4 regions of the Cribrihabitans neustonicus genome follow, and region 2 is predicted to be linked to each of the others. Evidence: riboswitches for the same ligand, from Rfam matches in the RefSeq annotation. Region 2 holds a riboswitch; each other region holds the start of a gene.
The links. A riboswitch is a leader RNA that binds a small molecule or an ion and turns the genes downstream of it on or off. The one in region 2 is predicted to bind cobalamin.
Positions count from the first base shown of each region.

Region 1: another riboswitch for cobalamin. It lies ahead of ACOHWE_RS14730 (hypothetical protein); the one in region 2 lies ahead of ACOHWE_RS11980 (CbtB domain-containing protein).
Region 3: another riboswitch for cobalamin. It lies ahead of ACOHWE_RS14105 (ABC transporter substrate-binding protein); the one in region 2 lies ahead of ACOHWE_RS11980 (CbtB domain-containing protein).
Region 4: another riboswitch for cobalamin. It lies ahead of ACOHWE_RS08005 (aromatic ring-hydroxylating oxygenase subunit alpha); the one in region 2 lies ahead of ACOHWE_RS11980 (CbtB domain-containing protein).

Region 1 covers NZ_JBMERQ010000007.1:46,932-54,182, reverse strand. Annotated here, with positions in the region: gene recR (recombination mediator RecR) at 41-640, opposite strand; gene ACOHWE_RS14745 (YbaB/EbfC family nucleoid-associated protein) at 812-1,156, opposite strand; gene ACOHWE_RS14740 (DNA polymerase III subunit gamma/tau) at 1,276-3,141, opposite strand; gene ACOHWE_RS14735 (protein-tyrosine phosphatase family protein) at 3,353-3,949, shown strand; gene ACOHWE_RS14730 (hypothetical protein) at 3,990-4,397, opposite strand; cobalamin riboswitch at 4,504-4,735, opposite strand; gene ACOHWE_RS14725 (TetR/AcrR family transcriptional regulator) at 4,754-5,422, opposite strand; gene ACOHWE_RS14720 (alpha/beta hydrolase family protein) at 5,498-6,376, shown strand; gene ACOHWE_RS14715 (SRPBCC family protein) at 6,454-6,921, opposite strand; gene nudC (NAD(+) diphosphatase) at 6,986-7,251, opposite strand, start outside.
Region 2 covers NZ_JBMERQ010000004.1:121,210-128,460, reverse strand. Annotated here, with positions in the region: gene ACOHWE_RS12000 (CHAD domain-containing protein) at 358-1,755, shown strand; gene cobF (precorrin-6A synthase (deacetylating)) at 1,760-2,518, opposite strand; gene ACOHWE_RS11990 (hypothetical protein) at 2,610-3,116, opposite strand; gene ACOHWE_RS11985 (CbtA family protein) at 3,184-3,876, opposite strand; gene ACOHWE_RS11980 (CbtB domain-containing protein) at 3,881-4,051, opposite strand; cobalamin riboswitch at 4,088-4,299, opposite strand; gene ACOHWE_RS11975 (DUF1636 family protein) at 4,430-4,765, opposite strand; gene cobA (uroporphyrinogen-III C-methyltransferase) at 4,762-5,520, opposite strand; gene ACOHWE_RS11965 (cobyrinic acid a,c-diamide synthase CobB) at 5,517-6,827, opposite strand; gene cobM (precorrin-4 C(11)-methyltransferase) at 6,990-7,251, opposite strand, start outside.
Region 3 covers NZ_JBMERQ010000006.1:115,366-122,616, forward strand. Annotated here, with positions in the region: gene ACOHWE_RS14095 (ABC transporter ATP-binding protein) at 1-202, opposite strand, end outside; gene ACOHWE_RS14100 (FecCD family ABC transporter permease) at 199-1,257, opposite strand; gene ACOHWE_RS14105 (ABC transporter substrate-binding protein) at 1,300-2,328, opposite strand; cobalamin riboswitch at 2,457-2,650, opposite strand; gene ACOHWE_RS14110 (EF-hand domain-containing protein) at 2,876-3,124, opposite strand; gene ACOHWE_RS14115 (hypothetical protein) at 3,414-4,085, opposite strand; gene ACOHWE_RS14120 (selenium-binding protein SBP56-related protein) at 4,089-5,489, opposite strand; gene ACOHWE_RS14125 (methyl-accepting chemotaxis protein) at 6,083-7,251, shown strand, end outside.
Region 4 covers NZ_JBMERQ010000002.1:606,938-614,188, forward strand. Annotated here, with positions in the region: gene ACOHWE_RS07975 (AAA family ATPase) at 1-797, shown strand, start outside; gene ACOHWE_RS07980 (hypothetical protein) at 794-1,336, shown strand; gene ACOHWE_RS07985 (DUF6638 family protein) at 1,333-2,715, shown strand; gene ACOHWE_RS07990 (hypothetical protein) at 2,716-2,982, shown strand; gene ACOHWE_RS07995 (DUF1523 family protein) at 2,993-3,637, shown strand; gene ACOHWE_RS08000 (dihydrofolate reductase family protein) at 3,672-4,208, opposite strand; cobalamin riboswitch at 4,481-4,678, shown strand; gene ACOHWE_RS08005 (aromatic ring-hydroxylating oxygenase subunit alpha) at 4,787-6,022, shown strand; gene ACOHWE_RS08010 (FAD-binding oxidoreductase) at 6,027-7,112, shown strand; gene ACOHWE_RS08015 (DUF5928 domain-containing protein) at 7,171-7,251, opposite strand, start outside.

The sequences.
Region 1 (7,251 bases), on a different contig from region 2:
CGGCCAAAGTTCCGCCGGAATTTTACTTCCTCCCGTGCCGTCAGATTTCCTTGCGCGCCCTCAGCGCGGCCGAGATTGTGCCGTCGTCGAGATAGTCCAGCTCGCCGCCGATCGGCACTCCTTGAGCCAGGGAGGTGAGCCGGACCTGGCCCTGCAGCTGGTCGGCGATGTAATGCGCCGTGGTCTGGCCCTCGATGGTAGCATTGAGCGCAAGAATCACCTCGCGCACCGCCTCGGCGCCGACCCGGTCCACCAGCCGCGGAATGCGCAGCTCTTCTGGCCCGATTGCATCCAGCGCCGACAGCGTGCCGCCGAGCACGTGGTAGCGGCCCTTGAACACGCCTGCGCGCTCCATCGCCCAGAGGTCGGCGACATCCTCCACCACGCACAATTCGCCATTGGCGCGCGCTTCGTCCTGGCAGATCGGGCAGATGTCATCGGTGCCCACGTTGCCGCAGTTCAGGCACTCGCGGGCGCTGGCGGCGACTTCTCCCATCACGTCAGCCAGCGGCGTCAGCAGGAGCGCGCGCTTGCGGATCAGGTGCAGAACCGCCCGGCGCGCCGAGCGCGGCCCCAGCCCCGGCAGTTTCGCCATCAGGGCTATCAGCGTCTCGATTTCGCCGGTGGGGTTGTCGTTCATCGCTCAAGACCTTTCCTTGCCGTTTCATATAGGAGGGCCGGGGCGGGGGAGCGCAAGGCCGGGGCGGTAAAATGTCCGGGGTTTGTTTGCCGCGGGCGGGCGCGCCGAACGGCGGACAGAGAAAAGGCGGCCCGCGGCCGCCTCATCCGTTGCACCTGCCGTGAGCGGGCTTCAGAACGGCAGCTTGATGTCCTTTGGCAGGCCCATGCTTTCGGTCAGTTTGGTCATCTCTTCCTGTGCTTTTTCCGCCGCCTTGGCCTGGGCGTCCTTGATCGCGGCGAGGATCAGGTCCTCGACCACTTCCTTGTCGTCGCCGTTGAAGATCGACGGGTCGATGTCCAGCGCCTTCAATTCGCCCTTGGCCGAGGCGGTGGCCTTCACCAGCCCGGTGCCCGCTTCGCCGGTGACCAGAACGTTGTGCAGCTCTTCCTGCATTTCCGCCATCTTGGTCTGCAGCTCCTGCGCCGATTTCATCATCTTGGCCATGTCGCCAAGACCGCCGAGGCCTTTGAACATCTGTCTTCTCCTAGGATTCCGGTTTGCAGCGTAGATACGGGCGCCACCGGCCTCAGACAAGGGGCGAGACCGGGGCAGGGTGGGTTTTCCGCAGGCTCAGGCCCGGCGCTCAAAGGCGCTCAGCCGTCCTCGAACGGGTCCCACTCGTCTTCGACTTCGGGCAGCGCTTCGGCGGCGGCGCCGGCGGCGATCTCCTCGGCGGTGCGGATCTGCTTAATCCTGGCGTTGGGAAAGGTCTCCAGCACCGCCTGCACCAGCGGATGCGCGGTGGCTTTCTGGCGCAGGGCGTTTTCCTCGGCGTCGCGCACCTCGGCGATGGTCGGCGCGTCGCCATCGGGGGCGATGGTCACCACCCAGCGGCTGCCGGTCCAGTTCTGCAGCGCGGTGCCCAGACGCGCGGCGAGGTCGCGCGGCGCCTGCGCAGCGGGGGTGAACTCGATCCGGCCGGGCTGGTAGGCGACCAGCCGCACTCCGGTTTCCACCTCCACCAGCAGCTTCACGTCGCGGTTCGTGCGGATCAGTTCGACCACATGCTCGAACGAGGGGTAGCGCGCCAGGGCCGGGCTGGTGCGGGGCGCTAGCGCCGCCGCCTGTCCCGCACCGCCTGCGGAGGCCGTGGTCTGGCCCGATCCGGCCCCATAAGGTGCGCCCTGCGGCGGGGCCGAGGCGTAAGCCGAGGCACCGCCTCCCCCGCCCGCCGCAGGCCCGCCCATGCTCTGAATGGGGCTGCCGCCAGTGCCGCCGGGCCCGCCATTCGGGGGCGGCGCAGGCGTGTCCTGCAGCTTGCGGATCAATTCCTCGGGGGAGGGCAGGTCGGCCACATGGGTAAGCCGGATCACCGCCATCTCGGCGGCCATCATGGCATTTGGCGCCGCCGCCACCTCCTCCAGCGCCTTCAGCAGCATCTGCCACATCCGGGTCAGCACGCGCATCGGCAGGTTCTGGGCCATCGCCTGGCCGCGTGCGCGCTCGTCGGGACTGACGGTGGGGTCCTCGGCGGCTTCCGGCGTGATCTTCACCACCGAAACCCAATGGGTGATCTCGGCCAGGTCGCGCAGCACTGCAAGCGGGTCGGCGCCCTCGGCATACTGGCCGGAAAGCTCGGTGAGCGCTCCCGCCGCATCGCCCTTCAGGATCATGTCCATCAGGTCGAGCACCCGGCCGCGGTCAGCGAGCCCCAGCATGGCGCGCACCTGGTCCGCCGTGGTCTCTCCGGCACCGTGCGAAATCGCCTGATCGAGCAGCGAGGTCGCATCGCGGGCAGAGCCTTCGGCGGCGCGGGTGATCAGCGCCAGTGCGTCATCGGCGATCTCCGCGCCCTCGGCAGTGGCAATCCGGCGCAGCAGAGAGATCATCACCTCCGGCTCGATCCGGCGCAGGTCGAAGCGCTGGCAGCGCGACAGCACGGTGACCGGCACCTTGCGGATCTCGGTGGTGGCGAAGATGAACTTCACATGCGCGGGGGGTTCTTCAAGCGTCTTCAAGAGCGCGTTGAACGCGGAGGTGCTGAGCATGTGCACCTCGTCGATGATGTAGATCTTGTAGCGCGCCGAGGCCGCGCGGTACTGCACCGAATCGATGATCTCGCGGATGTCGTTCACGCCCGTGCGCGAGGCCGCGTCCATCTCCATCACGTCGACATGGCGGCCCTCCATGATCGCCACGCAGTGCTCGCACTTGCCGCAAGGTTCGGTGGTGGGGCCGCCCTGGCCGTCCGCGCCGATGCAGTTCATGCCCTTGGCGATGATCCGCGCCGTGGTGGTCTTCCCGGTGCCGCGGATGCCGGTCATGATGAAGGCCTGGGCGATGCGGTCGGCGGCAAAGGCGTTCTTCAGCGTGCGCACCATTGCGTCCTGGCCGACCAGGTCGGCAAAGGTCTCGGGCCGGTACTTGCGGGCCAGGACCTGATAGGGGGATTGGCCGGGGCCGCCGGGGCCGCCGGGGCCGCCGGGGCTGCCGGGGACGGTGCTGGGGGTGTCGCTCATGATGTCTCGTGCCGGATTCGGAAGAGGCGGCGGGGCCGCGTTGCGGGCAACGTAAGGAAGCGCGGCGGCTTCGTCCACCGCGGAAGGGGGCGCCCACGGGCGGCGCGGGCCGGGCCTGCGCCAAAAGGCTTGGGCGGGCAGCGCTTTCGCGGCTAGGCTGATTGCGGCGGCCCCTCGTTTGCGGGGGGGCGGGCAGCAGCGGGGGTGCGTCATGGCCAGGGAGATTCCCGGCAGGTCTGAGCCGGGGCAGCAGGAGACGGAACGCCGGGCAGCGGAACCGCAGCCCGCGGCCGAGGCTGCCGCCGGGCTCGCGATCCACGCGCTGCACGTCGCGCAGGGCACGCTCGCGCTGTGCCCGCTGCCCGGCGCCAGCGGCGACTACCACGGCGACCTGGCCGATATCGGTGCCTGGCAGCCCGGGCTGGTGATCTCGCTCACCACCGAGGCCGAGCACGCCAGCGTCGGCGCCAAGCTGCTTGGCGCCGATATCCAGAGCCTCGCCTGCCGCTGGGTGCATCTGCCGGTGCCCGACTTCCAGGCGCCGCCGCCCGCAATTGCAGTGAAATGGCCTGCCGCCAGCGCCTCTGCGCGCCACGCGCTGCGGGGCGGCGGCCGGGTGCTGGTGCATTGCCGCGGCGGCTGCGGCCGCTCAGGCATGGCGGTCCTGCGGCTGATGGTGGAGTGCGGCGAGCCGCCCGCAAAGGCTCTTGCCCGCCTGCGCGCGGTGCGCCCTTGCGCGGTGGAGACGCAGGACCAGATGGATTGGGCCTGCGCGCCGTATTGGGCCGGAGAGCAGGACCCCGGCTAGAACGGAGCCGGGCCGCGGGCCTTATGCCCAGGCATTCCGCTCAGAATGCCATCATCCGCTCGGCGTCCCGTGCCTCTGCCGTCTTGGGCAGCGCCTCGATCAGCGCGCAGGGGCGGGCGCTGCCGCCCTGCGCCGCGCTGAAGCCGCGGCCATCCTGCCGGAACATCGCATTGGCGTAGCGGCCGAGCTCTGCGGGATCCGCGTCCTCCCCCGCGCCGCAGAACACCCGGATGCTCTCATGGCTGGCTTCGAACCGCGCCAGGCAGCCCTTGGCGCAGCCCTCCAGTTCGCTGCCGCCAGATATGGAAAAGTCCGCCTGCGTCAGCGGCTTGGCCCTTGTCATCGCCTCGGCCAGCTTGGCCGCCATCTGCTCCGCTGCCGGACAGGGCCTGCCCAGGTGCCGGCATGTTGTTGCGGCGTAGAAATGTGTTTTGTCCGTCCAGATCATCAGCGCCCTCCGCGCTTGGCGGGGCGGCTTCCGGAACCGGTTCCAAATGTTCTGCGCCCGTGTGCGGCGCCGCCATCCGGACCCGCCCCGGACACCCCGCCGGTTTCGAGTTTCACGTGTGACGGCAGGTCTCCTGACTTGCGGGTCAAGGCGCCCCCGATCCTTCCCGGCGCGGCTGGGCCGCGGGCCAGTGGTGATCTTCGGGGTTGCTCGCCGCTTACAGTTGCGGGGGCAGTCGCGGCATTGGCCAGGCTGCAAAGCCGGGCCGCACCGTGTTCCCTTTTCATCCCGCGGCAGCAGATTCTGTGCCGAAGGAAACCGTCACCCCAAGCGGTAGCGGTTCGGCGGCGGCCGCGTCAATCCGTTATCTGCACCTGCGAGGGCATCAATGCTGTTTGCGGCAGCGCCAGCTGCGCAGGCAGGGCGCGGATCACGTCTGATGACCGGCGCACCCGCGCGAGCTGCCAGCCGCCCTGCAGCAGGATGTAGAAATTCTCTGCCACCGCGCGCGCATCCGCCTCCGCGATCCCGAGGCGGCGGGCGTGGGCGGCGGTCTCGGCGATCCAGCTCTCGAACAGTTCCGCTGCGTGCTGGTGCAGCTCCGCGTTCTCAGGTCCTGCGAACAGCGTGGCCGAGACCGGGCAGCCCGCCCATTTGCCGGAGGTATCGAACAGCTTGGCCAGTTTGTGGCACACCGTCACCGCGCCCTCGTGGAAGCTGGCAGCTGGTCCGAAGGACTCCGCGATCACCCGCATGATCTGGTCCGAGGCCCAGGTGGCAGCTGCCACCGCCAGGTCGGATTTGCCGTTCGGGAAATGGTGGTAGAGCGAACCCTTGGGCGCCTCCGCTGCGGCCAGCACCTCGGAAAGACCCACGCCGCTGAACCCCTTGTCGCGGAACAGGACTGCGGCGGCGAGAATCAGCCGCTCGCGCGTCGGGCGCTGGGGGGCACCGCCTGCCGGATCCTTGGCAGAATGGACGGGTTCGGGGGCATTTGCGGGGAAGGGTGTCGTTGCGTCACGCATGGTGCAAGCTTGACAGGTCTAGACCGAATGGTCCAGTGGTGGAAATAGACCAGTTGGTCTAGGGAGGGATTTGCCATGCTGGACGGGACATCAGCCAAGAGCGCCGCCATCCGGGAAGAGCCCGTGCGGTTTGCCTCGGGCAATGCGGAACTGGCGGGGCGGCTGTTCCGCCCCGAAGGGTCTGCGCGGGCCGCGGTGGTGCTCAACGGCGCCACCGGCGTGCCGCAGAGTTTCTACCGGCATTTCGCGCGCTGGCTGGCGGCGGAACAGCAGCTGGCCTGCCTCACCTATGACTACCGGGATTTTGCCGGCTCGGCGCAGGGCCACCCGCGCCGGTCCAAGGCGACAATGGCCGAATGGGCGCTGGCGGATCAGCCCGCCGCCCGGGCCGAGATGCGGCGGCACTATGCGGGCGTGCCGCTGTGGGTGATCGGTCATTCTCTGGGGGCGATGCTGATGCCCCTGCAGGAGGACCTCGAGGACGTCGCCCGCATGATCGTGGTTGCGGGCGGCTTGGTGCATCACCACGATCATCCCTGGCCCTACCGCGCGCTGGCGCTGGCCTTCTGGTTCGGGCATGTGCCCGTGGCGGTGCGGCTGGCCGGGTTCCTCCCCGGGCGCGCGGTGGGGTTCGGGGCCGACCTGCCGGCCGGGGTCTACTGGCAGTGGCGGCGCTGGTGCACCACGCCGGGAAGCTACCTGCCGGAAACCGGGGACAGCCTGCCGCGCCCCAGGTGGGAGCGTTCGGGCGTGCCAGTGGACGTGATTGCGCTGAGCGATGATGACGTGATCCCGCCGGTCAGCGCCTGGCGCCTTGGCGAGGTGTTCGGCGGAGTACCGCAGCGCCGCCGGGTGCTGAAGCCCTCCGATTACAAGCTGAGGGCCGTCGGCCACCTTGGCGCCTTTGCCCGCCGCAACGCGGTGCTTTGGCCGGAGCTGGTTGCGCCGCTCTGATTGTCCGGCTTGTCCGGCGGCTGAAGCGGCGCCACCGCACCCGCAAGCCTCCTCTGCGGCGGCTCGGAGGACGCGAATTAAGCGGTGCGTTTCAGACGCTCTTCGGTCAGCGCGGCATAGTCCCTGAGGCGCTGCTTGAACCGGCTTTTCAGCTTGCTCCGCGCGAGTTTCAGCGATTGCAGCATCAGCCGGCCGGGCAGGGTGCTGGCGGACAGTTCCAAATCCACCGCCATCCGGGTGCTGCGCGGCGACAGGGCGGCGAGTGCAACCCGCATGATGCCATCGACACCGCTGCCACTGCCCTGCAGCTCCAGACCGGTCACCGGCGAATAGTCCTTCAGCACCAGGCGGATGTCGCGCGGCTTGCCGCGGAACTCGAAGCGCAGATCCCACGCCAGCCCCTCACCGGGAGCGGCGATGTCGCCGGTGCGGTGAACCTCGAGGCCGCGGCGGACCGCAGCCCGTTCCAGGTGCTCGAAATCGGCGAGTGCCTCGAAGACCCTCGCGATCGGCGCATCAATATCTGCTTTGCTGTGGAATTTCATGGTTGCCCGCCCGAAATCTGACTGAAATCTGCCTGCGTTCTGCCGCTTGGTCCGACTATGCGCGCTAGTCCAGCGTATCCGCAAGCCAGTTCTTGATCAGGAAATGCGCAATTGCACCTTCCCGGGCGGGCTTCATATCCGGGTGGAATCCCGCATGCACCTGCATCATCTCCTGCCGCGAAACCCAGCGCGCATCCTCGATTTCATTGCGGTCGAGGGTGATAGCCTGTCCCAGCGCCTCGCCCGCGCAGCCGAACATCAGCGACATCGGGAAAGGCCAGGGCTGGCTCGACAGGTAGCGCACCGCGCCGACCTCCACGCCGCATTCCT
Region 2 (7,251 bases):
GGTTCCGCCTTTGTGCCACGCATCCCGGCAAACCCATTCTCACGGGAGCCCCCGCGTCTCCGATAGCGTGCGGCTTTGGGACGGAAGCGCTTTCGGCCGCTTCCGGACCCCGGCCAGCGGCCAGCCAGTATCCCGGTATTGCCGCCCTGCTGGCCGGGGCGGCCGGGCGGCCTAGGTTTCTTCTAGACCGCCGCCGCGCCGCCCGCGGCCCTGCCGCTCATTTATCCCGGCCCGGAGCTCATGCCAGAATACCGCCGCTGCCATCTTCTTCCCGGCCGTCTTTGCCGCCCGCGGGACCTGGCCGGAGGCAGTGCCGGACTTACGCTCGGCGCCCCCGCACTGGATGACCCGGCCCCGGTGCAGCTTCTGGACAGTTTTTGCGGCACCCTGCGCGAAAGCGGCCGCTTGCTTTTGCAGAGCGGCGGACGGCTCTGCCTGTTCGGCCCGCGCGGCAGGCTCAGCCAGCCCGGGGCCGGCGGGCTGGTCAGCGGATTGCCCGGCGGCCCGGTGCAGCGCGTGCTCAAAAAGCTCTGCCCGCTGCGCCGCCTGCTCCCCGTGGCCGAAGGCCGGCTCACCCGGTTCTGGTTCCGCCCTGCCCGCAGGGACAAGCCGCGCGGGGAGCTTATGGTCTTTGGGCTCGAAACACCGCTCGGCACTGCCAGCCTCATTTGCAGCAAGCTTTCGGGCGGCAAAACCCTGCGCGCGCTGGAGCGCCATCTCGAAGCGCTGGGCGCAGCGCCTGGAGAACCTGCCGCGCTTTATGCGCTGCTGGCTCCAGAGCAGCCGCACGGCCATGCCAAGCCGATGCTGCGGCTCATGCCGGATCTGCCCGCCCGCCAGGCGGCGGGCCAGATCTTCGCTGCGCACCTGGCAGCCGCGCGGCAGAATGAGCTGGGCATCATCTCCGATCTCGACACCGAGTTCCTGCACGATTACCGCATCGCCCTGCGCCGCAGCCGGGCGCTGCTCTCCGGGATGAAGGGTGTTCTGGGCGCCGGTGCCGCCGTCCGCCTGCGACGCGATCTATCGGCACTGATGAGCAGGACAGGCCGTCTGCGCGACCTCGATGTCTTCCTTCTGGAACAGGACCGCATCCGCGCGCGCCTGCCCGCAGCGCTGCACCCTGCACTCGCGGCTCTCTTTGCCGCGATCAGCGCAGAGCGCGCCGCCTGCCAGCAAACCGTGGCGCGCCACCTCTGCGGCGCGTCCTACCACTGGCACATGGCCGGGCTGACCGCGGAAGCCGCCTGTGCCTCTGCCACCGCCCGGCTTCAGGATCCCGGCGCGGCGCAGCCCATCGGCCCGCTGGCCCGGAAGCTGATCCGGAAACGCCACGCCAAGCTCTGCGGCCAGGCCAGGCAGATCACCGATCGAAGCCCCGATGAAGACATCCACGCGCTGCGCATCGGCTGCAAGAAGCTGCGCTACCAGCTGGAGCTGTTTGCGCCGCTGTTTCCGGAAGAGGCGCTGGCCCAGGCGTTGAAGCCCTTGCGGCGCCTGCAGAACCGTCTCGGCCGCTTCAACGACTGTGCCCAGCAGGAGACCGTGCTTTTGGAATTCGCCGCCCGCGGATTTGCCGCCCCCGGCGGTGATCCCAACCCGGCCGGGGTCAAGGCGGCCCTGGCCGCTGGCGCTTTGGTTGCACTGCTGCACCAGGAGCAGCGGGCCACGCGCGCCCGGCTCGGCAAGCGCCTCAAGGCCTTTGCCAGCCCGGCCGCGCAGGCCCGGTTTCAGGCCCTCTGCAGGAGGGGTTGAGCCGCTAGCCTCCGCTGCGCCGCAGCAGGTAGATATCCATGATCCAGCCATGCTCGGCGCGGGCCCTTGCGCGGGTCTGGACGATCTGCTCCGCGACTTCGGCCAGACGCCCGGCAATGGAGATCTCGTTTGCCATCCCGGCATAGGCGCTCCACCAGATCTCCACGCCCTCGGGCGCAACCGCGCGGAAGGAGCATTCACCGTCCAGCATCACCACCAGCGTATCGGCGCTGTCCGGCCAGCCTTCCTCGCGCAGCCGCCGCCCGGTGGTGATGGTGAAGGGCGCGCCAATCTCGTTCAGCGGCACCGCATGTGCCGCCGTCAGCGCCTGGATCGAGGTGATGCCGGGGATCACCGCAAGCCGCAGATCCGCCCGCGCCCGGAGCCGTTCGGCGATCCGCATGGTGCTGTCATAAAGCGCCGGGTCGCCCCAGACCAGGAACCCCGCTTTGCCGCCGCCGGGCAGGGCTTCGATGAGCGCCCGCCACCAGATATCCGCGATGGCGTCATGCCAGTCATCCACCCGCTGGCGGTAATCGCGGGTTGCCTCATCGCGCCGGGGCAGGGCGAATTCCACGATCCGCGGGCCGCCCCCCGTGATCGCCTGCGCGCAGATCTCCTTGCGCAGCCCGGCGAGGTCATCCTTGCCCGCGCCCTTGGTGGGGATCAGGATCACGTCCTGCGCATTCAGCGCCGCAACCGCTTGCAGCGTCATGTGCTGGGGGTTGCCGGTGCCGATGCCGATCAGGGTGAGGTCAATCATGCCAGGGCCTTCATCTTCGATGCGCGGCTTACCAAAGACGGCGCCGCGCGCTGTTGTCCGCAAGCCTGCCGTCTGCAAGCCTGCGCTTCACTCACAAACCTTCGCCATCTGACTGCACGGTGACGCTGGCCGTGACCGGCTCGCCCTTCACCGTCAGCGGGCTGTGGCTGTTGCTGTTGAGCGAAACCGTCACCTCGGCGCTGCCCGCGGGCAGGGAGGGGATATGCAGCCACTCGCCGTACAGCCGGGCGACCTTCTCGCCGTTCACATAGACATGCGCATGGCCCTCTCCGGCTGCATCCGCGGCAGAGGCATTCTGCGGTGCAAAGCGGAAGTTCTCCGTCGTGGCCTGCAGGTTCCAGCCGGACATCGGGTCCTTCATCACTTCGAGCGCCACCCGGGGCGCATCGCCGCCCGCGGGCAGGTCGGTGGCGGTGCCATGGGCATGGCCGGCGATCTCCGCCTGGCCGCCGCCGTGATGCGCCGGGCCGCCATGGTCGTGGCCGTCGAAGGTGACGCCATTGCCGGCCGCAGTCACGAAGCCCGCGCCGCCGCCAAAGACCAGCCCGATGGCAAAAAGAGCAAGAGAGCGGGACATTTTCTCATCCTCATCAATAGAACGCCCCCGCCGGTCTGCGGCCAGCGGGGGCGGAAAGTGCTGCGGATCAGGCCGCGGCCGCTTCGCGCTTGCCTTCCGCCTGCCAGAAATGGCCGGCGAATGTGCCCAAGAGCACCCAGGCCGCCATGCCGACGCCGAAGGCGCGGGCGGCAAACAGCGCGCCGATCTCGGTCGGCACCGGACCGGAGAAGCTTTCCGGCTCCGGCGCGCCTGCCACATGGGGGGCCAGCAGCAGCACGGCAGCGATCAGATAGGCGGTAAGCCCGCCGCCAAAGGCAATGAGCCACATGGCAACACCGGCCGCGGCGACGGTCAGCGTCCACCAGACCTGGCGCAGTCCCACGTCCGCAGCCGCCACCCCCGGCACCTCGGGCGCCAGCGACAGGCCGGGCGCAAAGTGGAAGGTGATGAAGCCCGCCAGACCCCACAGAAGGCCGCTGCGGGCGGTGACGGCATGGCCCTGGCGCTCGGCCAGCGACATCAGCGCCACCATCACCAGCGCATAGCCGGTGTAAGTCAGCATGGTGAAGATGATGCTGAGCCCGTCGCGCATCAGGTCAGCGCCCGGCAGCTCGGGATGCGCCGAGATGGCCGCGCCCCCGAAATGCACCAGCTCACCGGATTCATAGAGTTCGGCATGCAGCAGCACCGGCTGCACGAAAACGAGCTGCAGCAGGGCGGTAATCAACCCTGCTGCAGCACCAGCGAAAAGGCCGCTGGTCAGAATACGGCTGAACATGGCCTTAGTGGCAGGGGAAGCCGGTGGCGTGGCGCACGTCATGCGCGGCGTCATGCAGGGCGGAGGCCTGCACGTGGCCGGTCAGCGTGATGATGCCCAGGCCCAGAACCACGGCAAACAGGGCCGGGATCAGGCTGGTGCCGGCGGCGGATGCCTTAAGCGTTTTCGTCGTCATGTCTTGTCCTCCTTGCCGTCACACCCGACGGCACAAGTGTTCCGTTGCGCTACGGCCGGTCTCCTGACTCGCGGGTCGCTGCTGCCGTCCACCTTCCCGGCTTGCGCCAGTGGCATTGGACGGCCGCTCGCCGCTCACAGTCGCGGGGGCGGTTGAGGCTGCGGCGCCGCGATTTGGTCCGCCGTTCCTCATTCCCGTTTCAGTCCTGGCGCTTGGCACCACTGGACACCGTATCAGTTTGTTTTGCCCGCCGCGCACCGCTCTGGTCAAGGCTGAAACCGTCCTGTTGCGCATGCTTCGCGGCAGGGCCCCGGAAAATGGAGATTCTCCGGCCAAAATTCCGGGCCGGAATCTTTCCCGCCCGCGGCAGACGGCGGCTCAGCATCCGTGCGCCGGGATGCGGGCCAGCGCCTTGAACCGCAGGGCTCCCAGCGGGCGGGCATCGGCGAAATCGCCATCGAGGCTCCCGGCATACAACCTCAGGAAGGTCATCAGGTCCGGCAGGTCGGCGGCGCTGATTCCTCCGAACAGATAGGCGGTCTTGCCGCTTTGCCGCACCGCCAGCGTCTGCGGGCGGCGGCAGCCGGACATGCAATCGGCCTCAGCCAGATCCGCCGCCAGCCCTGCCTCCTGCAAGGCAGCCGCCAGCTGCGGCAGCAGCTCCGGAGCGGCATCGCGGCAGGTGCGGCAGAGGGTGATGGCGGGGCGGCTCATGCGTTCGGTGATGCGTGGTCTGGTGCGGCGGGCAGCTCGCTGTCCGCCAAGGGCCCGTAGAGGATCAGCACCGGCGCGCTGGTCTCCATCTTGCGCAGGACCTGCGGCAGCTCGCCCACCGTGTGGCAATAGAGCGACTGCGCAGGCGTCGAGACCCCCAGCGCCACCAGCGCATGGGTTTCCGGCGGCAGCCCCGCCTGCATCAGCTTTTCCGCCAGCGCCGCAAAGGTGCGCTTGCCCATGTAGACCACGGTGGTCGCCTCGGGATCCGCGAGGGCTGCGAGGTTCAGGTTCTCCGGCAGCCCGCCGGTCACGTCATGGCCGGTGATGAACTGCAGCCGCCGCGCCGTCATCCGCCGGGTGAGCGGGATGTTCGCTGCTGCCGCCGCCGCCGAGGCCGCGGTGACGCCGGGCACGATCTCAAAACCGATGCCGGCTGCGCGCAGCGCGGTGATTTCCTCTTCCAGCCGCCCGAAGACACCCGAGTCTCCGGACTTCAGCCGCACCACATGCGCGCCGGAAGAGGCGTATTCCACCAAGAGCTGGCTTACGTGGTCCTGCTTGGGCGAGGGGCGGCCTGCGCGCTTGCCGACGCCGACCAGATCGGCGTCAGCGCGGGCGTGGGACAGGATCGGCCCCGACGACAGGTCGTCGAACAGCACCGCATCCGCCGCCTCTAGCCGCTTCACCGCCTTGATGGTCAGCAGTTCAGGGTCGCCGGGGCCGGAGGAGACGAAACTCACGAAACCGCTCATGCGCGCTCTCCGGTGATCAGGTGGAAGAAAGTGCCGGTGACATGCCCCTTGACCGATCCGGTCTCGGGCACCGGGTTTCCGTCGGCGTCCATCACCCGGGCCAAGGGCGCGTCGGGCTCGTCCAGGATGGTGGAATAGTGGAATTCATGCCCGCGCAGGGCGCAGCCCGCGGCAAAGCCCGGCATCCCCGCCTCCAGAACGGCGCGGCGGTAGCCAAGGTGGAACTTGCGCTTTTCGTAAGACGTCACCAGTCCCAGCAGCCCGGCCATCCGGTGCCGGTTGCCCTGCTTGTCGATCAGCGCCTCGCCAAGCGCCATGTAGCCGCCGCATTCGCCATGCACCGGCCGTGTCTCAGCGTGCTTGCGCAGGCCCGCGCGGAAGGTGTCTGCCGCGGCCAGCGCTGGCCCATGCAGCTCAGGATAGCCGCCGGGCAGCCAGACCAGATCGGCGTCCGGGGCCGGGGCCTCGTCCGCCAGCGGTGAGAACGGCAGGATCTCCGCCCCGGCCGCGCGCCAGCCTTCCAGCAGGTGCGGATAGGTGAAGGAAAACGCCGCATCGCGCGCCAGCGCAATCCGCTGCGCGGGCGGTTCGGGGAGCGTGGCTGGGCCGGGCGCCGCGCCCGCCAGGGCGGCCGACTTGATGGCCTCCAGGTCCACATGCTCCCGCAGGAACGCCGCATAACCCGCGATGGCCGCTTCCAGATCGGGATGCTCCACCGCCTGAATGAGGCCCAGATGCCGCTCCGGCAGGGTGAGGTCGCCGCGGCGGGGGAGGGAGCCCAGCACCCTGATGCCCGCCTTCTCCATGCCAAGCCGCGTCAGCCGCTCATGCCGGGGGCTGGCGACCCGGTTCAGGATCACACCTGCAAAGGGCAGTTCCGGATCATAGGCCCGGAACCCCAGCGCCGTGGCCGCCGCCGACTGCGCCTGCCCGCCCACATCGACCACCAGCACCACCGGCCAGCCCATGCGCTTTGCGGTCTCCGCCGAAGACCCGAACCCGGATTGGCCGCGCGTCGCCACGCCGTCGTAGAGCCCCATCGAGCCCTCGCCGATGCAGATCTCCGCCCCCGCCGCCTGGCCCGCCACCGCGTCGAGCAGCGCGCCGTCCATTGCCCAGGTGTCGAGGTTGAAGGACGCCCGCCCCGCCGCCGCCAGATGGAAGGCCGGGTCGATGTAGTCTGGCCCGCTCTTGAACGGCTGCACGGTGAGCCCGTCCTCGGCCAGCGCCCGCAGGAGGCCCAGCATCACGGTGGTCTTGCCGGTGCCGGAGGAGGGGGCCGAGATCATCAGTCCGGGAGGGGTCATTGCGCGGTCTCCTTTAGTCCCGCCCGGCCGCAGGCCGGGCCGCGCCGGCCCGCCCCCTCGGGGCGGCGCGTTTGCGCCGCCCCGCGGTCCGGCGCGGCCCTTAGCGTTTTTGTGCTGGCGTTGCAGAGGTCTGAATTCACGCCAGCGGCATGTGACACTGTTTCAATCATCCCCATGGCTCCAGCTCGACCACGGGCTGTCCGCGCTTTGCGGCCGGTAGCGGCGGTCATAATCCGCCGCATAAAGGCAGCTCTCGTCAAACCCCTCGCCGTTCAGCACCGGGCCCACGAGGATCAGCGCGGTGCGGGAGATCTTCTCGTCCAGCGCGTCCTTCAAGGTCTCCAAAGTCGCCCGGATGATCTGCTGATCCGGCCAGCTCGCCCGGTAGACCACGGCCACCGGGCACGTCCCGCCATAATGCGGC
Region 3 (7,251 bases), on a different contig from region 2:
CGGTGAGCGGGGCGCCGTCCAGCAGAACCCGGCCCGCCGCGGGTTTCAACAACCCCGCCAAGAGCCGCAGCAAGGTGGACTTGCCCGAACCATTCGGCCCGACCAGGCCCAGCACTGTCCCCGGCTCGACCGTCAGGCTCACGTCCCCGACGATTCGTGCGCGCCGCGCGGACCAGCCGAGGGATTGTGCTTCCAGCCTCATCGCTGCCGCGGCCCCCGGACCAGGATCAGCGCAAAGGCAGGCGCGCCCGCCAAGGCGGTCACTACCCCGATTGGCAGCACCTGGCCCGGGATCAGGGTCCGCGACAGGATGTCGGCCGCGACCAGGAACACAGCTCCGGACAGCGCCGCCGCCGGTATCAGACGGGCATGGCGCACCCCCACCAGCAGCCGCGCTGCATGCGGGATCACCAGGCCGACAAAGCCGATGGAGCCCGCTATGCTCACCATCACCGCGGTCAGCAAGGCGGCGACGGCGATCAGCAGCGCCTGCACCCGGCGCACCGCAATGCCAAGCGCAGCGGCGGAACCGGCGCCGAAGGTGAAGGCATCCAGCGCCCGCGCATGGGCCGCGATCAGCAATGTGCCCGCCAGCGCCACCGGCAGCGCCAGGAGCGTGTCTTCCCAGCGCGCGCCGCCCAGGTTGCCCAGGAGCCAGAACAGGATGCCGCGGGCCTGATCGGCATTGGCCGATTTGGTGATAATGAGGCTGGTGAGCGCATGGAAGAGCTGCGAGCCCGCCACGCCCGCCAGCACGATTTGCGCCGCGCCGCCCCGGGCCGCGCTGGCCTGAGCTCCGGCCGCGCGCGCCAGCAGTGCCACCAGCGCAAAGGCGGTAAGCGCTCCGGCGAGGGCCCCGGCCGAGAGCGACACCGCACCGGCACCGACTCCTGCAATCGTAACCGCTACCGCCCCGGTGGAGGCGCCGGCCGAAATCCCCATGATATAGGGATCGGCCAGCGCATTGCGCAGAAGCGCCTGCAGCACCACACCCGACACCGCAAGGCTGGCACCGCAGCAGGCCGCCAGCACCGCGCGGCTCAGCCGGTAGTTCCAGACGATGCCCGCGTCGATCGGGTCGAGCACGTAGCCCGCCCCGAACATCCGGTTGGCCAGCACCTGCAGCACCGTCGCGGGCGGGATCGGTGTCTCGCCAATGCTCGCGCCCATTAGCACCGCCGCCGCCAGCAGCACTGCTGCCAGCACCCAGCGCGGCGCACGGGCACGGACGGCCCATGCCAGGGCGCCGGCGCTCATCCGGTCACTCCGCTTGCCCGCTCAGCGGTTCAGCCTGCGGGCTCACTTGGCAAGACCGAAGCCGTCCAGCGCCCCGGCCAGGGATTCCAGGCCCTCAACGCTGCGCAGGGTGGCGTCCATCGCATGGGCGTCCATCACCACGATCCGGTTACGCTTCACCGCCTCCATCTCGCGCGCCACCGGATCGCTGCGCAGGAACGCCAGCTTGGCCTCGATGTCATCGGCCGGGAAGCGGCGGCGGCTCATCTCGGCCAGCACGATGACGGTGGGATTGGCGCGGGCGATGGTCTCCCAGCCCACGAGCGGCCATTCCTCGTCCGACTGCACCACGTTGCGGATGCCGAGAGTTTCCATCATGTAGCCGGGCGCGCCCTTGCGGCCCGCAACATAGGGGTCGGCCGCCATCTCCGCGCTGGAGAACCAGAACACCGCCGAGACGTCCTCAGATACAAGCCCCTGCGCCAGCTGTGCCGCCGCCGCTTCGCGCCGCTTCAGGGCTTCGACCAGCTCGTCGCCCCGCGCCTGCACGCCGAAGATCGCAGCCAGTTCGCGCACACCCTGGTGGATCACTTCGGTGGTGAAGGCCTTGATCCGGGTGCCATCGGAGCCTTGGGTATTGTCCTTGCCCACACAGTCCGAAGGCAGGATGTAGGTCTGGATGCCCAGTTCGTGGAACTGCTCGCGGGTGGCGACGACGCCCTCGGGGCCGACGTGCCATTCGTACTGCGCGGCGACCAGCTCCGGGCGCTTTTGCACCACAGCCTCGAAGCTCGGGTCATTGTCCGAGAGCCGCTCGACGCCTGCATCCATCTCCGCATAGGCCTCGGGCAAAGCGGTGAACCACACTGAGGTGCCCTTGACCTGCTTCGCCAGCCCCAGGGCATAGAGCATTTCGGTCGCGGCCTGGCCCACTGTGACGCTGCTGGCGGGTGCCGCCTCGAAGGTGAGGGTCCGGCCGCAGTTGTCCAGGGTCAGCGGGTAGGGTGCCGCACCGGTGTCTGCTGCGGCGGCAGAAACGGCAAGGCCAAGGAGTGCGGCTGCGGCCGCTAAGTTGTGGGTGAGGGCATTCATATGGTGCTCCGATCTGAAAATTGAGGGATCGGGTGCGCCGGCTGGAAAATGCAGCCCGGCGCTGGAGTCCGGCCTGGGCCGGTTTTGGCTGTGGTCATGCGCGTTCCTCCCCCGGACACCCCGTCCGGATTGCGTGTGTTTGGCCGGCAGGTCTCCTGACTGGCGCGTCACAGCCTCGCCCGGCCTTCCCGGGCAGAGGCCCAGTGGCGGATGGGGCGAGGCTCGGCGCCTACAGTTGCGGGGGCAGTTCCGGTTCGCAGGCGCGGGCCTGCGGCGGATTCCCTATTATTCCCTTGCGGGAACCGGCACGAAGGCCGTAGCCGCGCGCGCAGAACGGGTCAAGAAAATTGTTGCCGGAAATGAAGCGGGAGCGGAGCGGCGCAGGACCCGCTGCCGGAAAACAGAATGCCCGGCACCGCGGGGAGAGCGGTGCCGGGTCCGCCCGCAGCAGGGGAACTGCAAGGCGCTGCGGCGCAAGCGCCGCAATCCGGGACTGGAAAGCGGCGAGGCGGCCCCGCGGGTGGGGGAGCCGCCCTGCCTGCGGCGATCAGCCGGCCTCTGCGAGCAGGCCCGCTTTTGCCGCCGCGTTCACTTCCGCCTGATCGGCTTCGCCATCGGCATCGGCGTCGATGGTGGCAAAGGTCTCGGCGGTCAGCTCGGGATAGGCGGCCTGCAGCTCTTCCAGCGAATAGGTGCCGTTGCCGTCGGCGTCCGCCTCCAGCATGGCATCCTTGGCCGCAAGAGGGGCGGCGGCGAGGGTGGCAACTGCAGCGGCGGTCAGTGCGAAGGGTTTCATGTAAGACACTCCATTCTTTCCATTGTTTCGACTGCTGCGGTCCGCGGGTATTCCGCGTTCCGTGGGGCATAGCTAGGCAGCCGCCGCGGGTGCCGCCAGGGTCAAGGCATTGTTGAGGGATTTCGGGCGTTTAACTGCCGGATCGTCCGGCTTGCGGCGGCGGTTGGCCGCCCTGCCAGCAGGCTGGTCCTTTTCCCGCTGAGAGAGGCTGCGCGTTCACGCGGGTTTGTGCCGCCCGGCCTCCCGCCTGGCTATCGGCGGGAACCTTCCAGCCGTGGAGAGGGCGGCCCTATCCCGCCGGTCCCAGCGCCGCCCAGAAAGTCAGCAGTCCTGCCGCCAGCAGCGAGCCGGCCCAAAGCAGCTCAAGATCGAACCAGCCGCGGTTCAGGAACCGCAGGCCCAGCCAGCGGTGCACCGCAAAGGCCATTGCGCCGCCCGAAAGCACCATCGCCGCCGTGTGCAGCACTGCCACCGCCGCCGCCAGCACTGTATTGGTCATCAGGAAGCTCGCGGCCGCATGGCCGCCCTCCAGTTCGTCCGCGGCGCAGAGCCCGAGATACACCGGCACCAGCATCAGCGCCGCGCCATGGGCCAGCGCCACCAGGAAGGACCACAGCGCCTGGCGCGCGGGCGGAATCCGCGACAGGAACCGCGGGTGGCGGCGGGTGGCCAGCAGATAAAGCCCCATGCCGGTGACCAGCAGAGCCGCGCCGAGCCGCAGCTCACGCTCGTACTGCACCAGAAGGGTTAGCATCGAAAACGGCATCAGGATCGCCAGCATGGCCAGGAAATGCCCAGTGCCAAGCGCCCCTAGCGCGGGCCAGAGTGCCTGGCGGCGCTGCTCGAACAGCGCCGCCGAAACCGCAAGCGGCCAGCCCATGCCCGGGTTCACCCCGTGGTACAGCCCCGAGGCAAAAACCGCGAACCACAACAGGCCCGCTGTATCCCAGGCCGTCTCCATTCCTTAGACCGAAGGGTAGCAGAAACTGTCGGTAGAGCAGTCTCCACCCTCAAGCCGGATCTGATGGGCGCGGTAGCCCTCGGGGAAGTCGACCCAGAAGCGCTCGTCCAGCGTGAGACCGCCATCGGCGCCGGCATTGGCCATCACCATCGCGGCGCCGCGCTCGCCCGGGTAGAACTGGTCGTCCCAGGTCGAGTAGAGCGAATTGGTCCAGTAGACGCGTTTGCCATCGCGGCTGATCTCCACCATCTGCGGGCCATAGCCGAAGGGCTTGCCGTTGGGATGCGCGGTCTGCTTGACGATCCCGCCGAGCTCCACCTTGCCCGCCAGCTTGGGGTTCATCGGGTCGGAGACATCGTACTGGTGCATTTCGCCGGTGCCCCAGCACGCCACGTAGAGGAACCGGTCGTCCATGCTGAGGTCGATGTCGGTGACCAGCGGCGGCACCGCGCTGAAGCCTTTCAAAAGCTCCGGAAGGTCGTCCGGATCGGCCGGCTGCGGGTCGATGGTGATGGTCTTCTTGGCCTCGAAGGTGCCGTCGTCGTTGCGCCACCAGGTGAAGATCGCGCCCTGCAGGTTGGTGGTGTCCACCACCACGCCGCAGAAGCCGTGCTGCTTGGCCGGATCATGCGCCGGGCGGATCTCCAGCGCCATCTGGTGGTTCTCGCCGAGGTCGATGGTCTGGATGTTCTTGCGCTCGCGCAGGTTCCAGAAGTGCAGGCTGTGGCCGTACTTGTTGCTCAGGAGGTCTTCCGGGACGATGCCGTTCTCAAACTGCGGCGGCAGTCCCCATTCCGAGCTCACCATGTAGTCGCGCGGCAGGTTCCACCAGAAGTCATACTGCTTGTCCTGCACGCCGCGGTCCATCTCGTAGCGGCCGAGGATGTCGAAGGTTTCGCAATCCATGATGAAGATGCCCGGCGGGCCGTCGGTGCCATCCTCGCCGCCGCCGCCCAGAGTGGAGACATAGATGCCCTCCGGGCCGCAGTGGATGGTATGCGGGCGTGAGTAGCCGGTCTTGGCAAAAACCTCCTCGGGCTCGATGATCTTGTGAATCTTGGCCTCCAGCGGCTCTTTCACGTCGATCACATAGATGCGGCTGGAGCGGATGCCGGGGATGATCAGGTAGCGCCGTTCCAGAAATGCGTGGCCGGTCAGCGGCGACAGGGCCGAGGAGCAGGCGTTCCAGCCAAAGTGGTGAAACTCATCCCCCTTGTTCGGCATGAACAGACTGTGCAGGATCTTGCCGTAATTCTCCGAGTTCGGATCGGCACCGATCACCGCGAGCCCGTCGGGCTGAGAGCCGTCGGGGCTCAGCAGCAGGGTAAAGGCCAGGGTTTCGGCCGGGGCTTCCATCGCCAGTTTGGGGTTGGCGTGGAAGGTCGGATCTGGTCGCAAATTCATCGCAGTCTCCCTTTTTATAGTCCTGCCTGCGTCTCTGCCTGGTCTGCCGTATTTCCTTGTTTATGGGGCCTGCGGGCGCGGATGCGTCGGCGGAGGCCGAAGTGCCTGGAGCGAGAGTATTACCGGTGACAATTTATGCAAGAACATGATTTTGAGTACGCACCCGTAACATGTTTTCCGTCGCGTTGCCGATACGCTTTGGCCGTGGCCGCATTGACCTCGCAGGCCGGCCTGAGTCCCGGGCTTGACCCAGAGTAGCAAGAAATACTGCTACTTTTCACATTGTTTTGCGGGGTTCTGGCGCGGGAGCCGTTTCGTGGCCGCTGGAAGCAGCATCCGCGCGTGCCCGCCATTCCGACTATCCCGCGTGCGGTTTGCAGCAAGCTCTTGTCAGACCGCTGCTTTCCCAGCGGCACCCGCACGAGAACCTGCCGCGGCCGACCCGCTTTCCGCCATCGCGGAAGGGCCGGAGCCGGCCTCTTTCATTTGCGGGACTTTCACGGATCAACCTTTTTGCAGGGATTTGCTGTTTAGCCTCATCCAAATGCCCAGGCCCGCCGGTGGCCTGCCGCTTGGAGAGGAGTACGACGCCGATGTCCCGCAGATTGAGCTTGCCGCTAAAACTGAAACTGCCGCTGATCATGGTGGCGCTGACGGCAGCCTTTCTGGTCACAGTCGCCCTGCTGGTGTACTCGATGGCGGAACGCGCGATCCGCGAAAACGCCTACGCCGCCCAGATGATCGAGGCCAAGTCCGGCGCCCAGGCACTCTCTTACTCGCTGGCTGCGGCGCGCTCTGATGTCTCCAGTCTTGCGGCTCAGCCCGCGGTGTTCCGCGCGATCAGCAATTTTGACCGGGTGATCGGCATGGTCGAGGAAGACGACCCCATCGCCTATCTCCAGCGCACCTACGTCGCGGAGAACCCGCATCCCGCAGAATTGCGCGAGGAGCTTGCGGACGCGGGCGACGGCTCCTACTACAGCCAGTCGCACGCCACCTACCATCCCACTTTCTTGCAAAGCCTTCGGCTCAACGGCTACAAGGATCTCTACCTGTTGAACACCAAGGGTCAGGTGGTCTATTCGGTCCGCAAACAGGGGGACTTCTTCGCCACCTTCGCTGAAGGGGAGGGCGCGGAGACTGGTCTGGGCCAGGTGTTCGCAGCCGCGCTTGAAGCCGAGGCGGGAAGTGTTGTGGCGGCAGATTTCGCTGCCTACCCGCACAGCGCATCGGGGGTTGCCGCCTTTATGGCGGCGCCGGTGTTCACCAAGAGCGGCGATATCGCCGGGGTGATCGCGGTACGGCTCGGGAGTGAGCGTGTGGTGCAGGCGCTGACCAGCAACCTCTCGGGCGGCAGCCACCAGAACATCTTCGTGGTGAGCCGCGACGGCCGCGCCCGCAGCCCGTCTTCCGCCGCGGGGCTGTTCGGAGTTCTGGCAGAGCTGCCGAAGGCCCCCCATATCGCCGCTGCCGCCGCGGGCGAGGCCGGCCAGTTCGAGGGCGTCGCCTCTACCATGGGCGAAAGCGCCATCGCCCTGTCGATGCCGCTGGATTTCCCGGGTTTTGACTGGTCGCTGGTGCTGGAGACCGACGAGCACACTGCTTTTGCCACGGTCGAGCGCATCCGGCTCACCGCCGCCGGGCTGATCGGTGCTGCCGTGCTCGCGGCCATCGCAGTCTCCTGGTTTGCTGCCCGCAGCGTCACGCGGCCGATCCACGCGCTCTGCGAGGCCACCAACGCGCTGGCGGCCAACGATTACGA
Region 4 (7,251 bases), on a different contig from region 2:
GCGTGATCGGCTTCGGCACCATCGACGACATCGACCAGATCGCGGGCAAGCGCGGCGACCGCCAGTCCTCAGCGGGCCAGCAGGAGGTGACCGCGGTGTTCATGGAGGCCTTTGCCGGCGCCAACACCGTGGTGCGCGGCAACTGCACCTTCGGAATGTTCTCCAACTACCCCGAGAACGTCGACGACGCCCTGCGCCAGCGGGCCGGCGCGCGCTTCCTGGTGGACGGACCGCAGACGCGGGAGGATTACATCGACATCCTGACGCTGCTGATGGGCAAGGGCCACGAGATCCCGCTCGGCAATCACGACCTCTACGGCGCGCAGGAGATCCAGCGCGCCGTCGCCCGCTCCTTCGCCGCGCACAACCGCCCGCAGGAGCCCGCGCTTCTGGAGGTCTTCGGGCGGGTCCAGGAGCAGGCAGGTGAGCTCGACAGCCTCGCCAAGCTCGGCACCTACCTCAAGGCAATCCAGGCCGTGGACCCGCGCTTCACCGGCCGCGCGATCAAGAACATCACCGATGCGGTGAAGGTCCGCGCGATGGATTTCGAGCTGCCGGACGAATGGATGGAGAACCCCGAGCTGTTCCTGGCCAAGGGGTACGAGGAGAAATGCGCCATGATCGCCGAGCTGCGCCGCCCGGTGACGGCGGAGATGGTAATCCAGGAGATCAACCGCTACGCCGACAGCGAGTTCCGCTATGCCGAGAAATCCGACGAGGCCGCGATCGAGGCCATGGTGCGCGATTTCGGGCGGCAGGAAGAGGCGAAGCGGCGGTATCTGGAGGGGAAGGGGTGAGTTTCGATTTCCTTCTCGACTGGAACCAGTGGCTGGTCACACACAAAGAGCTCGTAACGATAGTTGCAATCCCCTTGCTTACTGGAGGGGTTACCGTTGCTGTAAATCGATCAGTGGAGGCTAGATCAGCCAAAAGCCGTGAGGCCGCCGAAAACCGAGCTGCAAATGAAAGAAGGCTGCAGCTCGAACTCTCCCGACGCATGAAACTGGCAGACTTCCGTCAGCAATGGATTGATGAACTTAGAAAAGATTTTGCGACGATTCTGGCGGCAGTGCCTGTTCAAAACAAAAGCCAGCAAGCCGCGATATTCGACATAAAAGCGTGTGTCCAAAGAGTATTACTCCGGATGAATCCGCAAGAGGAATTATCTCAAGATATTTTCAACACACTGATTAAACTCATCAACGAGCGTGATGCTGAACAGAAAGAAGATATTGCCTTTGGCCTGACGAACTTGGTCAATCGGTACCTAAAGATGGAGTGGGAAAGACTCAAAGTCGAACTGAGTGAATACGAAAAACTGGAGGAGTTGAGTTGAAACGCCTCATCGACCGCGGCCTGATGTTCGGCAACCTCTTCCACGTGGCCTCGCCCGCGCTGGTGGAGCGCTATAACCGCGCGCTGATGCATCTGACCGGCAAGACCACCGCGCTCAACGATTTCCACGTCGATATCTCCGGCTATTCGCCCGAGGTCGGCGATGAGCTCAATGACATTTTCTACCTCAACCATGCGGGCGTGAACCGGCAGTTCATTTTGCTCTCGACCGAGCAGCAGCGCTGTCCGCTCCTGAATGCGCAGTTCTCCACCAGCCGCGATATATTGCGCCGCTTCATCACTGCGAACGAGCGCCAGCTCTTTGCCCTCACCGCGACGGACGCAGTGGCGGGCGAAATGGTGAACTCGGTCTTCGAGGTCTCGAGCCCCGCCAAGCTCTTCGACATCCGCCAGGTGCGGATCGAGGCCGACACCACCCGCGGCACGCTTAAGCACGCAGACAGGCTGGCCGAACTGGTGGAGCGCTTCAAGAGCGAGGAGGACGGCTGGTTCGACGATGCGCTGATTGCCGAGATGATCGAGACGGCAGAGAAATCCGGCGACGTCACCCGCAACCCGGTGCGGCTCGGCCAGGAGGTCTTCGAGCAGCAGAACTTCTGGACCGCGCATTTCGGCGGGCTCTACCTGTTTCCGGGGCTGGCGCACCCGGCGATGATCGCCAGCGCCGAGCGGCCCGAGGGCAAGCTGCCGCTGAAACATGTCTTCACGCTCGACGACCGCCAGCAGATCGCCGAGTTCCTCAAGCTTAATGGCCTGGCCGAGCCAGTGGCGCAGGCCCGCGGCATCGACGGGGCGGCGGTCTCGCGGCAGAAGATGGACTTCATCGCGGTGAGCGCCTTGGCGGAGCAGGGCGTGGACCTTTCCGACCTGCCGCGCAGCGGCTTGCGGCGGCTCGTGGCGCGCCATGCGCAGGACCTGCCCGCGGAATACGAAGGGCTCGCGGCGCTTCTGCGCTGGGCCGAGGACGGCGGCCCGCGCCCCAGCATGCGCCCGAGCCATCCGGCGTTCTTCTATGCCCTGCGCGCGAGTGACACGCCCGAGGCGGAGCTGGTGAACATGCTGCTGGCTGAGCTCGCCCCGCGCGACTTCCGCCAGCTCTTCATCTGCCACAAACAGGCTTTCTACCGTCTCTACAGCACTTGGCCCGAGGCCAAGAAGACTTACGCGGCAGAGTTCCTCGCCCGTGAATACGCCGTCGACAAGGCGGGCGCCCGGGCTGCGCTTTTTGGCCACGAGCCAGACATGGAGGGCAAGACCCCGGCGCTGCCCTGGGGCCCGCGCGGCCAGAGCGTCCGGTCCGAGCGGCTGGTGGAGCGGGTCGGCCCCTGGGGCGCGGTAAGACGCGGGCGGGGGCGCTGAATGTTCGGCTTCCTGCGGCTGGTGCTGCTCCTCGCGGTCGGGCTCACGGTGGTCTATGCTGCCGTCTCGCTCTACTCGCGCGAGGTGCGGCGCGCCAAGCTCAAGCGCCACTGGAAACACAAGGGCTTGACCGGCGACCGCGCGGCCTTCATCCAGCGGGGGCTGAAACAATACGACCGCTCGTTCCGGCGCCGTCTGATCCTGCTGGTCTACATCATTCCGCTGGGGGCGATCGCGCTCCTGGTCTACGTCATTAACTTCATGTGAGGTGCTGCCGATGCGATACATCAAATGGGGCGTCCTGATCCTGGTCTGGCTGGTGATCGGCGCCTTCCTGCATTACACGCTGCCGCAATATGACGTGGTGCGCATCGTCAACACTTACGAGGAACGTCAGGAGCTTAACGACTGGACCCGGATCTTCTGGTCGACACCGGACGATCAGTCGGCCGAGCTGCAGAACCGCGATGTGCAGTTCATCCAGGCGGTGCGCCCCAACGGCCGCGCCATCGTCTACCGTAACGAAGACACCGGTTGGAACTGGCCGCCCTATTTCAAGTTCGACACCGCGAACCTTTATACCGATGCCAATGATGCGATCTCCACCAAGGCCAACCCCGAGTGGGTGGCGGTGATGCATTACGGCTGGCGCAACGAGTTCCTGTCGGCCTTTCCCAACGCGGTCTCGATCAAGACGGTGGCCGGGCCTGACGACAAGCCCACCAACTGGCCCACGATTATCATCCTGGTACTGCTGGCAGCGCTGTTCTGGGCCATTTACGTGCGCTGGCGCCGCTTCCGCCGCGCCCGGATCGACCCGATGGTGGAGCAGGTGGAGGACAGCTTCTACGCCGCGGGCGATGCGATCTCCGAACGCGGCGGCCGGTTCAGGCGCTGGCTGGACAGCTGGAAGTCGAAGTGACCACGGGCGGCCGTCCCACGGGGCGGCCGCGCAGTCACACGATCCGGTAGGTGTTCTGGACCATTCCGGTGCCAAGCCGGCGCGAAGCCATCAGCTCCAGCCCGATGTCGCTGTCGAGAGGCCCGAACAACGGAATGCCGCTGCCAATCAGCACCGGTACCGTGGTGATGGTGAGATCGGCGATCAGCTCTTGGCGCAGGAACGATTGCACCAGTCTGCCGCCATCAATGTAGGCGCGTCTCCAGCCTTCCTGCTGCAGCTCTTGCATGAGGCCGGCGGGAGACGCGCGGCTCAGCCGGACCTTGTCCTGCAGGTGCCCGGGAACGTCCCCGCTGGTCAGGCTGCTGCTCAGGACGATCACGGGCTTTGAATAGGGCCACTGTCCGAACCCGAGCACGTTGCGGAAAGACCCCGTCCCCATGACAAGGCCGTCGACGCTGTCCATGAAGGCGGCAAAGCCGCTTTCCTCGTCGCTCGTGCCTGGCTGCCGGGTCAGCCAATCGAGCGAATGGTCCTGCCGGGCCACGTATCCGTCCAGGCTGGTTGCAATGAAAACATGGCCAGTCGTCATCTGAAACTCCCTCAACCCCTGCCGCCTCGTGCCGCCAAGTATACCCGGAAAGCGTGTCTGTGTGCAGGCGTGCAGCTGGCCTTTAGCCTGGGCAGCGATTCGGAGGGCGCCGCGCTGGAAAGCGGCGGGTCCTCAGGGCCTTGCCGCAAACAGAGGGCAGAGTGCCGGTTTGATATCCCGCCGCCTGAACCGGCTCCGGGACGCAGAACCCCTATGTCTTTTTCCGGTTTCGGCCGGTCGGATTTGTCGCCGTCAAGACCGTGGAAAGAGGGCAATTTCCGCCGCAGCAAGGTGCCGTCCTTCGGGGCGGAGAATTGGGAAGCTGGTGAAATTCCGGCACTGCCCCCGCAACGGTGAACCCGGGCAAGGCATGGCAGATCACCACTGAGGCGCGCGCTTCGGGAAGGTGCCATGCCCGCCGCAGGCGGCCCCGGGCAAGTCCGGAAACCAGCCTTGCCAGGAAACGTCAACCGCGGGCAGCGGCAGGGCGGTTGCGGGCGCGTGCCAGCGGCCTCTCCCGGCTCATGCCCGCACCCAGCCAACAGGGCCGCGGGGATGCGGCTTCAGGAGAGATGCAGATGCTTCAGGACAGCGAAATCCTGGCCAAGCTGATGGCGCGGCAGCAGAATTATTCCCTCGAACAGGCGTTTTATACTGATCCGGGCGTTTTCGATCTGGACCTGCGCCAGATCTTCTACCGTGAGTGGCTGTTTGCCATCCCCGCCTGCGAAATCCCGAAGCCCGGGAATTACGTCACCCACCAGGTCGGCAGCTACAACGTCATCATCGTGCGCGGCAGCGATGGAGAGGTGCGTGCCTTCCACAACGCCTGCCGCCACCGCGGCTCGGTGGTCTGCAAGGCGAAGAAGGGCAGTTCGCCCAAGCTGGTCTGCCCCTACCACCAGTGGACCTACGAGCTTGACGGCAAGCTCCTCTGGGCGCGCGACATGGGTCCGGATTTCGACGCCTCCAAACACGGGCTGAAACCGGTCCACTGCCGCGACCTTGCCGGGCTGATCTACATCTGCCTCGCCGATCAGGCCCCCGATTTCGACACCTTCGCGGAACTTGCGCGCCCCTACCTGACGCCGCATGACCTCACGAACGCGAAGATCGCGCATGAAAGCACCATCGTCGAGAACGGCAACTGGAAGCTGGTCTGGGAGAACAACCGCGAGTGCTACCACTGCGGCGGCAACCACCCTGCGCTCTGCCGCACCTTCCCCGAGGATCCTTCCGTCACCGGCGTCGAAGGCGGCGAGACCCCGCCGCACCTGCAGAAGCATTTCGACCGGATCGAGGGCGCGGGCTGCCCGGCGCAGTTCCAGATCGACGCCCGCGGCCAGTACCGCCTGGCGCGGATGCCGCTGAACGAAGGCGCCGAGAGCTACACGATGGACGGCAAGGCCGCGGTCGCCAAGCCGCTCGGCCGGGTGCCCTTCGCGGATGCGGGCACGCTGCTGAAGTTCCACTACCCGACCACCTGGAACCACTTCCTGCCGGATCACTCCATCGTGTTCCGCGTGACCCCGATCAGCCCGACCGAGACCGAAGTCGCTACCAAGTGGCTGGTCCACAAGGACGCGGTGGAGGGGCAGGACTATGACCTCAAGCGCCTGACCGAGGTCTGGACCGCCACCAACGACGAGGACCGCATCGTGGTCGAGGACAACCAGCGCGGCATCAACTCGCCCGCCTACGAGCCCGGCCCGTACTCGCCGAGCCAGGAAAGCGGCGTCATCCAGTTCACCAACTGGTACGGTGCGCAGCTCATGCGCGCGCTGACCGGGCGCAACCTGATCGCGGCGGAGTAAGCGCATGGGACTGCTTGCGAATTTCGAGACGCTGGACGAAACGCTGGCGTGGAAGGACGACGAGATGCTGGAATGCGTCACCGTCGTGCCGGAGGCGCCCAACACCGCCACCTTCAGCTTCCGCGCGCCCTCGGGCTGCTGGTTCAAGTACCAGCCCGGCCAGTTCCTCACGCTGGAGCTGCCGGTGCCCGAAGGCACCGTCTGGCGCACCTACACGATCAGCTCCTCGCCCTCGCGGCCCTTGTCGATCTCGGTCACGGTGAAGGCGCAGGCGGACAGTATCGGCACCCGCTGGATGCTCGACCACCTGCGTCCGGGGATGCGGCTCAAGGCCTCCGGACCCGCGGGTCTCTTCACCCTGCCGAAGCGGCCGAACGGCAAGTTCCTGTTCATCTCCGCAGGCTCCGGCATCACGCCCAGCCTGTCGATGACCCAGTACCTGTTCGACCGCGGCCAGTCGCCCGACGTCTGCTTCATAAACTGCGCCAAGCGCCCGAGCGAGATCATCGCCCGCCGCCAGCTTGAAGGCATGGCGGCGCGGGTGCCGGGCATCAAGCTTCATTTCGTGGTGGAGGAGGACGACCCCTACCAGGTCTGGACCGGCTACCGCGGCCAGCTCAACCAGATCATGCTCGGCCTGATGGCCCAGGACTACCTGGAGCGCGAGGTCTACTGCTGCGGCCCGGATGCCTTCATGCAGGCGGTGCGCGACATGCTGAACGGCCTCGGCTTCGACATGGAGAACTACCACCAGGAAAGCTTTGGCGCCCCGGTGGAGACCGAAGCCGACGCGCCCGAGATCGACGATGTGGTGCCCGCCGACACGGCCCCGGCCGTAATCCGCTTCGCCGCCTCCGGGGTCACTGCCGCTTGCGCCGAAACCGATACGGTGCTGGCAGTGGCCAAGGCTTCCGGTCTCAACATCCCCTCGGGCTGCACCTTCGGCATTTGCGGCACCTGCAAGGTGAAGAAGACCGCGGGCGACGTGCACATGGTGCACAACGGCGGCATCTCGGAAGAGGACATCGACGCCGGTTACATCCTCGCCTGCTGCTCCAACCCGATCGGCCAGGTCGAGGTGGAGATCTGAGCCGCGCCTGAAAGCACCCAGGGCCTCCGGGTCCTGGGTTATCCTCGTGCGGTCCTGTTCAGTCCTCAAACAGTCCGGGCGCCTGAACGATGGCCGCCGCCCGCTCCTGGGGCAGGCCCAGGAAAGCGGCGAGCTGGCT